Regions from separate parts of the Mesorhizobium sp. M0189 genome, predicted to be linked through region 2. Evidence: riboswitches for the same ligand, from Rfam matches in the RefSeq annotation. Region 2 holds a riboswitch; the other holds the start of a gene.

Region 1 (4,411 bases), on a different contig from region 2:
GCTGGCGATGGAAGCCGCGCGCACCGGCACCGGGCTTGTCGCCCTGATCGAGCGCAAGGGCTTCGGCGAAACCGTCGATCTCGACGCAGCCTACAAGAAGGGACGGCTGCTGTCGCCGATCAACCATCCCGATCCGGCGCATCTCCATCTCACCGGCACCGGGCTGACGCATCTCGGCTCCGCCGCGACCCGCGATTCCATGCACAAGAAGCTCAGCGATGGCGGCGAGGAACAGCTGACCGATTCCATGAAGATGTTCCGCATGGGGCTGGAGGGCGGCAAGCCGGCGAAGGGCCAGATCGGCGTGCAGCCCGAATGGTTCTACAAGGGTAACGGTACCATGGCAGTGGCGCCCGGCGCGGCGCTCATGTCGCCCGCCTTCGCCCAGGATGCCGGCGAGGAGCCGGAAATCGCCGGAATCTATGTGATCGGCGACGACGGCGCCCCGTTCCGCGTCGGCTTCACGCTGTCGAACGAGTTTTCCGACCACGTCACCGAGCGCGTGAATTATCTCTTCCTCGCCCATTCGAAACTGCGCAACGCCTCGTTCGGGCCGGAGATCCTGATCGGCGACCTGCCGTCCGACATTCGCGGCGCTTCACGCATCCTGCGCCACGGCAAGCTGCTTTGGGAAAAGCCGTTCCTGTCGGGTGAAGCGAACATGTCGCACACCATTGGCAATCTCGAGCATCACCACTTCAAATACTCGGCCTTCCGCCAGCCGGGCGACGTACATGTGCACATGTTCGGCACGGCGACGCTGTCCTTCGCCGACGGCATCAGGACCGAGCCCGGCGACGTATTCGAGATCGAGGCGAAGGATTTCGGCCTGCCTCTGCGCAACCCGCTCGAAATCGAGCAGCCGGTGAAGGTGGCGGTGAAGGCGCTTTGAGCCGGCATAGGCCGCAAAGTGAGGGGAAGCTCAGCGCGCGGCGCGGAAATGCTTGGACAGTTTTAGGCCTTGCGCCTGATAGTTCGAACCGAGATCGGTGCCGTAGAGCGCTTGCGGCCGTTTCAGCATGTGCTCGTAGACCAACCGTCCGACGATCTGGCCATGATCGAGAATGAACGGCACTTCGTGGCTGCGCACCTCGAGCACCGCCCGGCTGCCGGTGCCGCCCGACGCCGAATGGCCGAAACCGGGGTCGAAGAAACCGGCATAATGGACGCGGAACTCGCCGACCAACGGATCGAAGGGCGTCATTTCGGCGGCGTAGAGCGGCGGCACATGCACCGCCTCGCGCGACACCAGGATGTAGAATTCGTCCGGATCGAGCACCAGCTCGCCGGCACCGCTCTTGTAGAGCGGCTCCCAGAAATCGACGACATCCTGCGCGGCGCGCTTGTCGACGTCGACCAGGCCGGTGTGGTGCTTGCCGCGATAGCCGACCAGCCCATCCTTGTCGCCGTCGAGGTCGATCGACAGCGCGATGCCACCGCCTGAGATGTTGGGTGGTTCGGTGGCGACCAGCATCTCGGCGCGATGCAGGTCGTGCAGTTCGCTTTCCGACAAAAGCGCATTGCCGGTGCGGAACCTGATCTGCGACAGCCGCGAGCCGGTGCGTACAACGATCGGGAAGGTGCGCGGGCTGACCTCCAGATAGAGCGGGCCTTCATAACCGGCGGCGATCTTGTCGAACTCGTGGCCGCGGTCGGTCATTACCCGAGTGAAGATATCGAGCCGTCCGGTCGAGCTTTTCGGGTTGGCCGAAGCCGAAATATGAGCGGGCAGCGCCAGGCTTTCGAGCAGCGGCACGATGTAGACGCAGCCGGTTTCCAGCACGGCACCTTCGGCGAGGTTGATCTCGTGCAGCTTCAGCCGGTCGAGCTTGTCGACAACCCTGTGGTCCGGACCGGGCAAGAAGGAAGCACGCACCCGCCAGGCCTTGTCGCCGAGCCTGAGGTCAAGGCTGGCCGGCTGGATCTGATCGGCATCTAACATGCGCGGCGATTTCAGCGCGCCCGTCTGGAACAGCGCGGAAATATCCTGATCGGGAAGAATGCCTGTCTGCCGCAAGGGTCTGGCTCCGTTCGAACGCCGGGCGAGGTCTTGTTCTGTCGCAGGTCCGACCGTGGACGCCTTTGGCACCTGCTTGGTACAACCCTCTTAATCATGCCGGCAATTGACGCAAGCGCGGCGCGGGTCTAAAGCTCGTTATCCCGTGGTGATTTGGCCGGTCGGCTTGCAGCCACGTTAAACAAGTCGCTAAAGGACCGTCGGGCCGCAAGGCCATATGGACCGGTTGCGACTTTCGCGACCGGTTTTTTGTTGTTTGGACCAATTTTGGTGTTTGGATAGAATGATGACCAAGAAGCGCGACTGGAAGCCTCAGACCGCACTCGTGCACGCCGGGACGCTGCGTTCCGGCTTCGGCGAGACCTCCGAGGCGATGTATCTCACCCAAGGCTATGTCTACGAGACGGCGCAAGCGGCGGAAGCCCGCTTCAAGGGGGAGGAGCCGGGCTTCATCTATTCGCGCTATGCCAATCCGACGGTCGACATGTTCGAAAAGCGTATGTGCGCGCTGGAAGGCGCCGAGGACGCGCGCGCTACGGCGTCCGGCATGGCGGCGGTGACGGCAGCGCTGCTGTGCAGCGCCAAGGCGGGCGACCATGTCGTGGCGGCGCGCGCACTGTTCGGCTCCTGCCGCTGGGTGGTCGAGACGCTGGCGCCGAAATACGGCATCGAGGCAACGCTGGTCGATGGCACTGACATCGCCAATTGGGAACAGGCGGTCAAGCCGAACACCAAACTGTTCTTCCTGGAAAGCCCGACCAACCCAACGCTGGAGGTGGTCGACATCGCCGCCGTCGCGGCACTTGCCAACTCGATCGGCGCCAGGCTGATCGTCGACAATGTCTTCGCCACGCCCTTGCAGCAGAAACCCTTGCAGCTCGGCGCCCATATCGTCGTCTATTCGGCCACCAAGCATATTGACGGCCAAGGGCGCTGCCTTGGAGGCGTTATCTTGTCGGACAAAAAATGGATCGACGAGAACCTGCATGACTATTTCCGCCACACCGGCCCCAGCCTCTCGCCCTTCAATGCCTGGACCCTGCTGAAAGGCCTGGAGACGCTGCCGCTGCGCGTACGCCAGCAGACGGAAAGTGCCGGCCGCATAGCGGATTTCCTCGCCGAGCGCCCGCAAATCGCCCGTGTCATCTATCCCGGCCGTGCCGACCACCCGCAAGCGGCCGTGGTCAAGAAGCAGATGTCGGGCGGCTCAACGCTGATCTGCCTGGATGTGAAGGGCGGCAAGCAGGCGGCCTTTGCTTTCCAGAACGCGCTCGACATCGTGCTGATTTCCAACAATCTCGGCGACGCCAAGAGCCTGATCACCCATCCGGCGACGACCACACACAAGAACTTGACCGATGAGGCCCGCGCCGAGCTCGGCATCGGGCCGGGCACGCTCAGGCTTTCCGTCGGCCTGGAAGATACCGACGATCTGCTCGAAGATATCGAGCAAGCGCTGAGAGCCGCCGGATAGGGCTGACCGAACAGAGGTGAGCGGGGGGCGCCGATCAGGCGCCGGACGGGGTCTCTTCCAGCTCCGCGACGGCCTTGGTCTGGATGGTCATAACGTTGCCGCGCCAGTCGACGGCGCCGCTCAGCCAGCCGCGCGCCCATATCGCCGGCAGCATGCAGTCGCGAACCATCATCGCCAGGATGGTGCGCAGCGACAGGTGCCATCCTTTGACCCAGGCCAAGGCACATTCCGGCAGGTAGGCCGCGACCAGCACGGCGATGGCGGTTGCCGGCAGGCTGACGCCGGCGTCAGCCGCCGCGATCAGCGCAAGCAGCAGCGGCGGCGCCGCGCCGATCAGGATCTCGGGGGCGAAGAACAGCGCGAAGGTGACGCGGCGCAGCCGCGCCCAACGCGCCTGCCGAGACCAGATCTCGCCAAGCGTGCGCCGGCCGAGCGGCTGTTCGAAGGGCGAAGCGACAAGATTGACGCGAAGTCCGAGCCGGTTGACCAGCTTGGTCGCGGCGGCGTCCTCGGCGATCTCGGCGGCCAGTGCGCGGATGCCGCCATTGGCGTCAAGCATCGGCTTGTTCCACAACATGCTCTTGCCCTGGGCGAAGCCAAGGCCGAGCGCCTCTCCAGCGTACTGCCAGCGTGCCTGCAGTGTGTTGAGAAAGGCGCATTCGACCTCCCCCCAAAACCCTTCAGGCCGCGAGCCGATCGGCGTCGAGCAGACGAGGCCGGTGTCGGGCCGCCATGCCGCCATCAGCTGCTGGACATAATCGCTCGGCATAAGCACGTTGGAATCGGCAAGGATGGACCAGCGATAAAGCGCCGCTTCCCAACCCTTCACGCAATTGTTGAGTTTCGGATTGCCGCTGATGCGGTCGTCGCCGACGAGCAGCCGGGCGCGTATAGCCGGAAAACGCGCCATTGCAGCGGTG
Region 2 (4,411 bases):
GGGGGTAATCGACCAGCGCGCAACGTCCCGGCAAACTGCTCCCATCAAGCCGGTTGTCCGGCTTTCGACCACAAGGAGTTACACCATGACCGCCTACGCCGTCGCCCATATGCGCCAGGTCACGCCGGGGCCGCCGATCGTCGAGTACCTGCAGAAGATCGATGCCACGCTTGAGCCGTTCGGCGGGCGCTTCATTGTGCATGGCAGCGAGGTGGACGTGGTTGAAAACACCTGGCCGGGGCACCTCGTCATGATCGAATTTCCAGACATGCAGCAGGCGCGCGGATGGTACCGCTCGGCCGCCTATCAGGAGATCTTGCCGCTGCGCACCGAGAATTCTCAGTCCGATGTGGTCCTTGTCGACGGCGTTGCGCATCCGCACAAGGCCACCGACGTACTTGAATAGGGCAATGATCGGCTACGATCGGCTTCTATGGCGCCGCCATCTGTCCGGCGACACTGAATTTGGATCGCGTCTGCATCGGCAGCTTCACCGCCCCTGCAGCACCTTGATCGCGTTGGACATGTCGCCGTGCGACAATGCAGCCAGATAATCCGAGTAGTTGATCCTCCCGTTCGCGAAGCCGTTCATCAATCGCGTGCAGAACGTGTGTTCCAATCCGGCGTCCGGGACGTTCATGAGCGCGGCGAGGTTTGCCCTTTCAACCTTGCCGAACCGCATCTTGAACTTGGTCATGCACCGCTGGATCGCCTGCCGCTTCAGCGCCGGGCTGCCGCTCAACGCGACTTGTCCATTCTGGAAATCGGTCTTCGATGTCGTACACCCAGAAATCAAAGTGGCCGATATCAAAGCTGTTGCTAATACTAGCGTCTTCATTGCTTCCCCCAAACCAACCCATTTGAGACCTGTTAAAGCAACAAAGAATGCTGGGCAATTTCATTGAATGGAAAACTGAAAATATGGTTTTTTGCGGAGGTCGGAGGTTCGTTGCTTCTGCCTGTTAACCTATCGTTTCAGCAGAAATACCGCCTGCTGGCCGAAAAAGTTCCAGAACCACCACGGCATCGAGAAGCCGATCCGCTGGCCGTTGGCGTCGAGCGCGGTTGCCTTTTCCACCGTCGCGCCCAGTTCGTCGCATAGATTGACGAAATCGCGAATGGTGCAGAAATGGATGTTGGGGGTGTCGTACCAGTAATAGGGCAGGTCCTTGGTCACCGGCATGCGGCCGTTGAAGAGCAGCGAAAAGCGTACCCGCCAGTGGCCGAAATTGGGGAATGAGACGATGGCGCGGTTGCCGATCCGGAGCAGTTCGTCGAGCACCAGCTTCGGATTGCGGGTCGCCTGCAAGGTCTGCGACAAGACGACAAAGTCGAAGCCCTTGTCGGGATAGAATTGGAGGTCCTTGTCGGCATCGCCTTGAATGACCGACAGGCCGCGCGCCACGCATTCGTTGACGCCGCGCTGCGACAGTTCCAGCCCGCGGCCGTCGACCTTCTTGGTCGCCTGCAGCAATTCGAGCAGCAGGCCGTCGCCGGAACCGACGTCCAGCACCCGCGACTGCGGCGGGATGAGATCGGCGACGACTTCGAGGTCGACGCGCTGGGCGCGGTTGACGCTCATTGGCTCGGCTCCTGCCTGGCGCATGGTCCTGACCCGAAAAGTCTGCAACTTTTCGGGGCCATGCGCTGATGCCTGGCGCATGATCCTGATCCGAAAAGTCTGCAACTTTTCAGGGTCATGCGCTGATGCCTGGCACATGGTCCTGATCCGAAAAGCGTGCAACTTTTCGAGGTCATGCGCCGAGCCCTCTAGCCCGGGCCGCCGAGGCGATGAAGCCTTTGATGGCGGCGAACAGTTCCGGCTCGTCGAGCAGGAAGGCGTCGTGGCCGCGGTCGGTCTCGATTTCGACGAACGATACCGAGGCGCCGGCCGCGTTCAGCGCGTGAACGACCGAGCGGCTCTCCTCGGTCGGGAACAGCCAGTCGCTGGTGAAGGAGACCAGGCAAAAACGGGTCTTGGTGCCGGCGAAGGCATCGGCCAGCCGGCCGCCATGGTCGGCGGCGAGATCGAAATAGTCCATCGCCCGGGTCATGTAGAGATAGGAGTTGGCATCGAAGCGATCGACGAAGGTCATGCCCTGATGGCGCAGATAGCTCTCGATCTGGAAGTCGGCATCGAAGCCGAAGGTCAACGCTTCGCGGTCCTGCAGGTTGCGGCCGAACTTGCGGTGCAGCGCTGCTTCCGACAGATAAGTGATGTGGGCGGCCATGCGCGCCACCGCCAGCCCCTTTTCCGGTCGCTTGCCGTGCTCGAAATATTTGCCGCCATGCCAGTCGGGGTCGGCCATCACCGCTTGCCTGCCGACCTCGTGGAAAGCGATGTTCTGCGAGGAATGGCGGGCGCCGGTGGCGATCGGCAGGGCCGAGAAGACGCGCTCGGGATAGCTGGAGGCCCATTGCAGCACCTGCATGCCGCCCATCGAGCCGCCCAGCACGCTGAACAGCTGTTCGATGCCGAAATGCTCGACCAGCATCAGCTGCGCCCGCACCATGTCGCGGATGGTGATGATCGGCAGGTCGAGTCCGTAAGGCTTGGCGGTTGCGGGATTTGTCGAGGCGGGGCCGGTGGAACCGAGGCAGCCGCCGATGACGTTGGACGAGATGACGAAGAAACGGTCGGTATCGATGATCTTGCCGGGGCCGATCAGCACTTCCCACCAGCCCGGCTTGCCGGTCACCGGATTGGTGTTGGCGACATGCTGGTCGCCGGTCAGCGCATGGCAGACGAGGATGGCGTTGGAGCGCGCGTCGTTGAGCGTGCCATAGGTTTGGTAGGCGATCTGGAACGGCGACAGCAGCGTGCCGGCGTCGAGCTTGAGCGGCTTGTCGGCGCCGAAACGCAACACTGGGCTCGACGGCTGGTCGGCCTCGTTGTTGGTTTTTCGAGCGCGCAAAGCGACCATCACATCTCCTTGCCCGGGCTTTAGTTGTCCACCGGTCTGGGCAACAAAAACCGGCCATGCCTTCGCAAAGCCGGTTACAAGATGCAAACGGCCCTTTAGCAAGTTGTTTAACGTGGCTGCAAGCCGACCGGCCAAATCACCACGGAACTGTCGATGCTCTTCTAGGACTGACGCATGGCTTCGTCAACGGCAAGTTCTTGATCCCGAATTGCCGCCCCTCGACATTCCTGGCCACGGCTTGTATTTCCGCTGCGGCCTCCGGATGGAGGCATCCTCGACGGATTTCATGGAATGAGCCAGACACCGGATCAGACACGTCCAACGCCCCGCGCCGGCATCATGGACATCGAAGCCTATGTGCCCGGCAAGAGCGCGGCGCCGGAAGGTGTCGCCAAAGTCTACAAACTGTCGGCGAACGAGAACCCGCTCGGTCCTTCGCCAAAGGCGATAGAGGCCGCGCGCGCGGTCGCCGACAAGCTCGCGGTCTATCCCGACGGCAGCGCCAGGCGCCTGCGGGAGGCGATCGCCGAGGTGCATGGGCTCAATCCGGCGAACATCGTCTGCTCCAACGGTTCCGACGAGATCCTGGGCCTGCTTGCGCAGACCTACCTCGCGCCCGGCGATGAAGCCATCATCACCGAACACGGCTTCATGGTCTACAAGATCTACATACAGTCGGCCGGTGCCGTCCCGGTAACGGTCAAGGAGACCGATGAACGCGCCGACATCGATGCGATCCTCGCCGCGGTGACGCCGCGTACCAGGATCATCTTCCTTGCCAATCCGAACAACCCGACCGGCACTTACGTGCCGTTCCAGGAGGTGCGCCGCCTGCATGCCGGCCTGCCGCGAAACGTGCTTCTGGTGCTGGATGCCGCCTACGCCGAATATGTCCGGCGCAACGACTATGAAGCCGGCGTCGAGTTGGTGGGCAGCGCGGAAAACGTGGTCATGACCCGCACCTTCTCGAAATTGGGCCTCGGTGGCGCGCGGATCGGCTGGATCTATGCGCCAATGCACGTCATCGACGCGATCAACCGCGTGCGCGGGCCTTTCAACGTCAATGCGACGGCGATCGAGGCCGGCATCGCGGCGATCCGCGACCGCGCTCATATCGAGCGCAGCGTCGCGCATAACGAGACCTGGCTGGCCTGGCTGAGCGAGCAATTGACCGGGCTCGGGCTGCGGGTGACCCCGAGCGTCGGCAATTTCATCCTGATCCACTTTCCCGAAGACAAAAAGCATTCGGCGGCGGCCGCCGACGACTACCTCAGTGCGCGCGGCTACATATTGCGGCGCGTTTCCGGCTACGGTTTTCCCAACGCGCTGCGCATGAGCATCGGCACCGAAGAGGCCAATCGCGGCGTTGTCGCAGCACTCGCGACATTCCTGAAAAGCTAGGGCACCATGACCTCACCGATGTTCGAAAAGATCGCGCTGGTCGGCATCGGCCTGATCGGTTCGTCGCTGGCCCGCGTCATCCGCCG

Evidence for each region. A riboswitch is a leader RNA that binds a small molecule or an ion and turns the genes downstream of it on or off. The one in region 2 is predicted to bind S-adenosylmethionine.
Region 1: linked by a shared signal. The riboswitch ahead of NKJ09_RS03015 (O-succinylhomoserine sulfhydrylase) and the one ahead of metX (homoserine O-acetyltransferase MetX) in region 2 are both predicted to bind S-adenosylmethionine.

Annotation. Positions count from the first base shown of each region.
Region 1 is NZ_JAMYSW010000002.1:23,636-28,046, reverse strand. It holds gene araD1 (AraD1 family protein) at 1-892, shown strand, start outside; gene NKJ09_RS03020 (2'-deoxycytidine 5'-triphosphate deaminase) at 923-2,017, opposite strand; SAM riboswitch at 2,153-2,230, shown strand; gene NKJ09_RS03015 (O-succinylhomoserine sulfhydrylase) at 2,301-3,491, shown strand; gene NKJ09_RS03010 (ceramide glucosyltransferase) at 3,526-4,411, opposite strand, start outside.
Region 2 is NZ_JAMYSW010000012.1:49,040-53,450, forward strand. It holds gene NKJ09_RS20960 (DUF1330 domain-containing protein) at 86-406, shown strand; gene NKJ09_RS20965 (hypothetical protein) at 491-697, opposite strand; gene NKJ09_RS20970 (hypothetical protein) at 696-905, shown strand; gene metW (methionine biosynthesis protein MetW) at 968-1,582, opposite strand; gene metX (homoserine O-acetyltransferase MetX) at 1,755-2,924, opposite strand; SAM riboswitch at 3,000-3,077, opposite strand; gene hisC (histidinol-phosphate transaminase) at 3,216-4,325, shown strand; gene NKJ09_RS20990 (prephenate/arogenate dehydrogenase family protein) at 4,332-4,411, shown strand, end outside.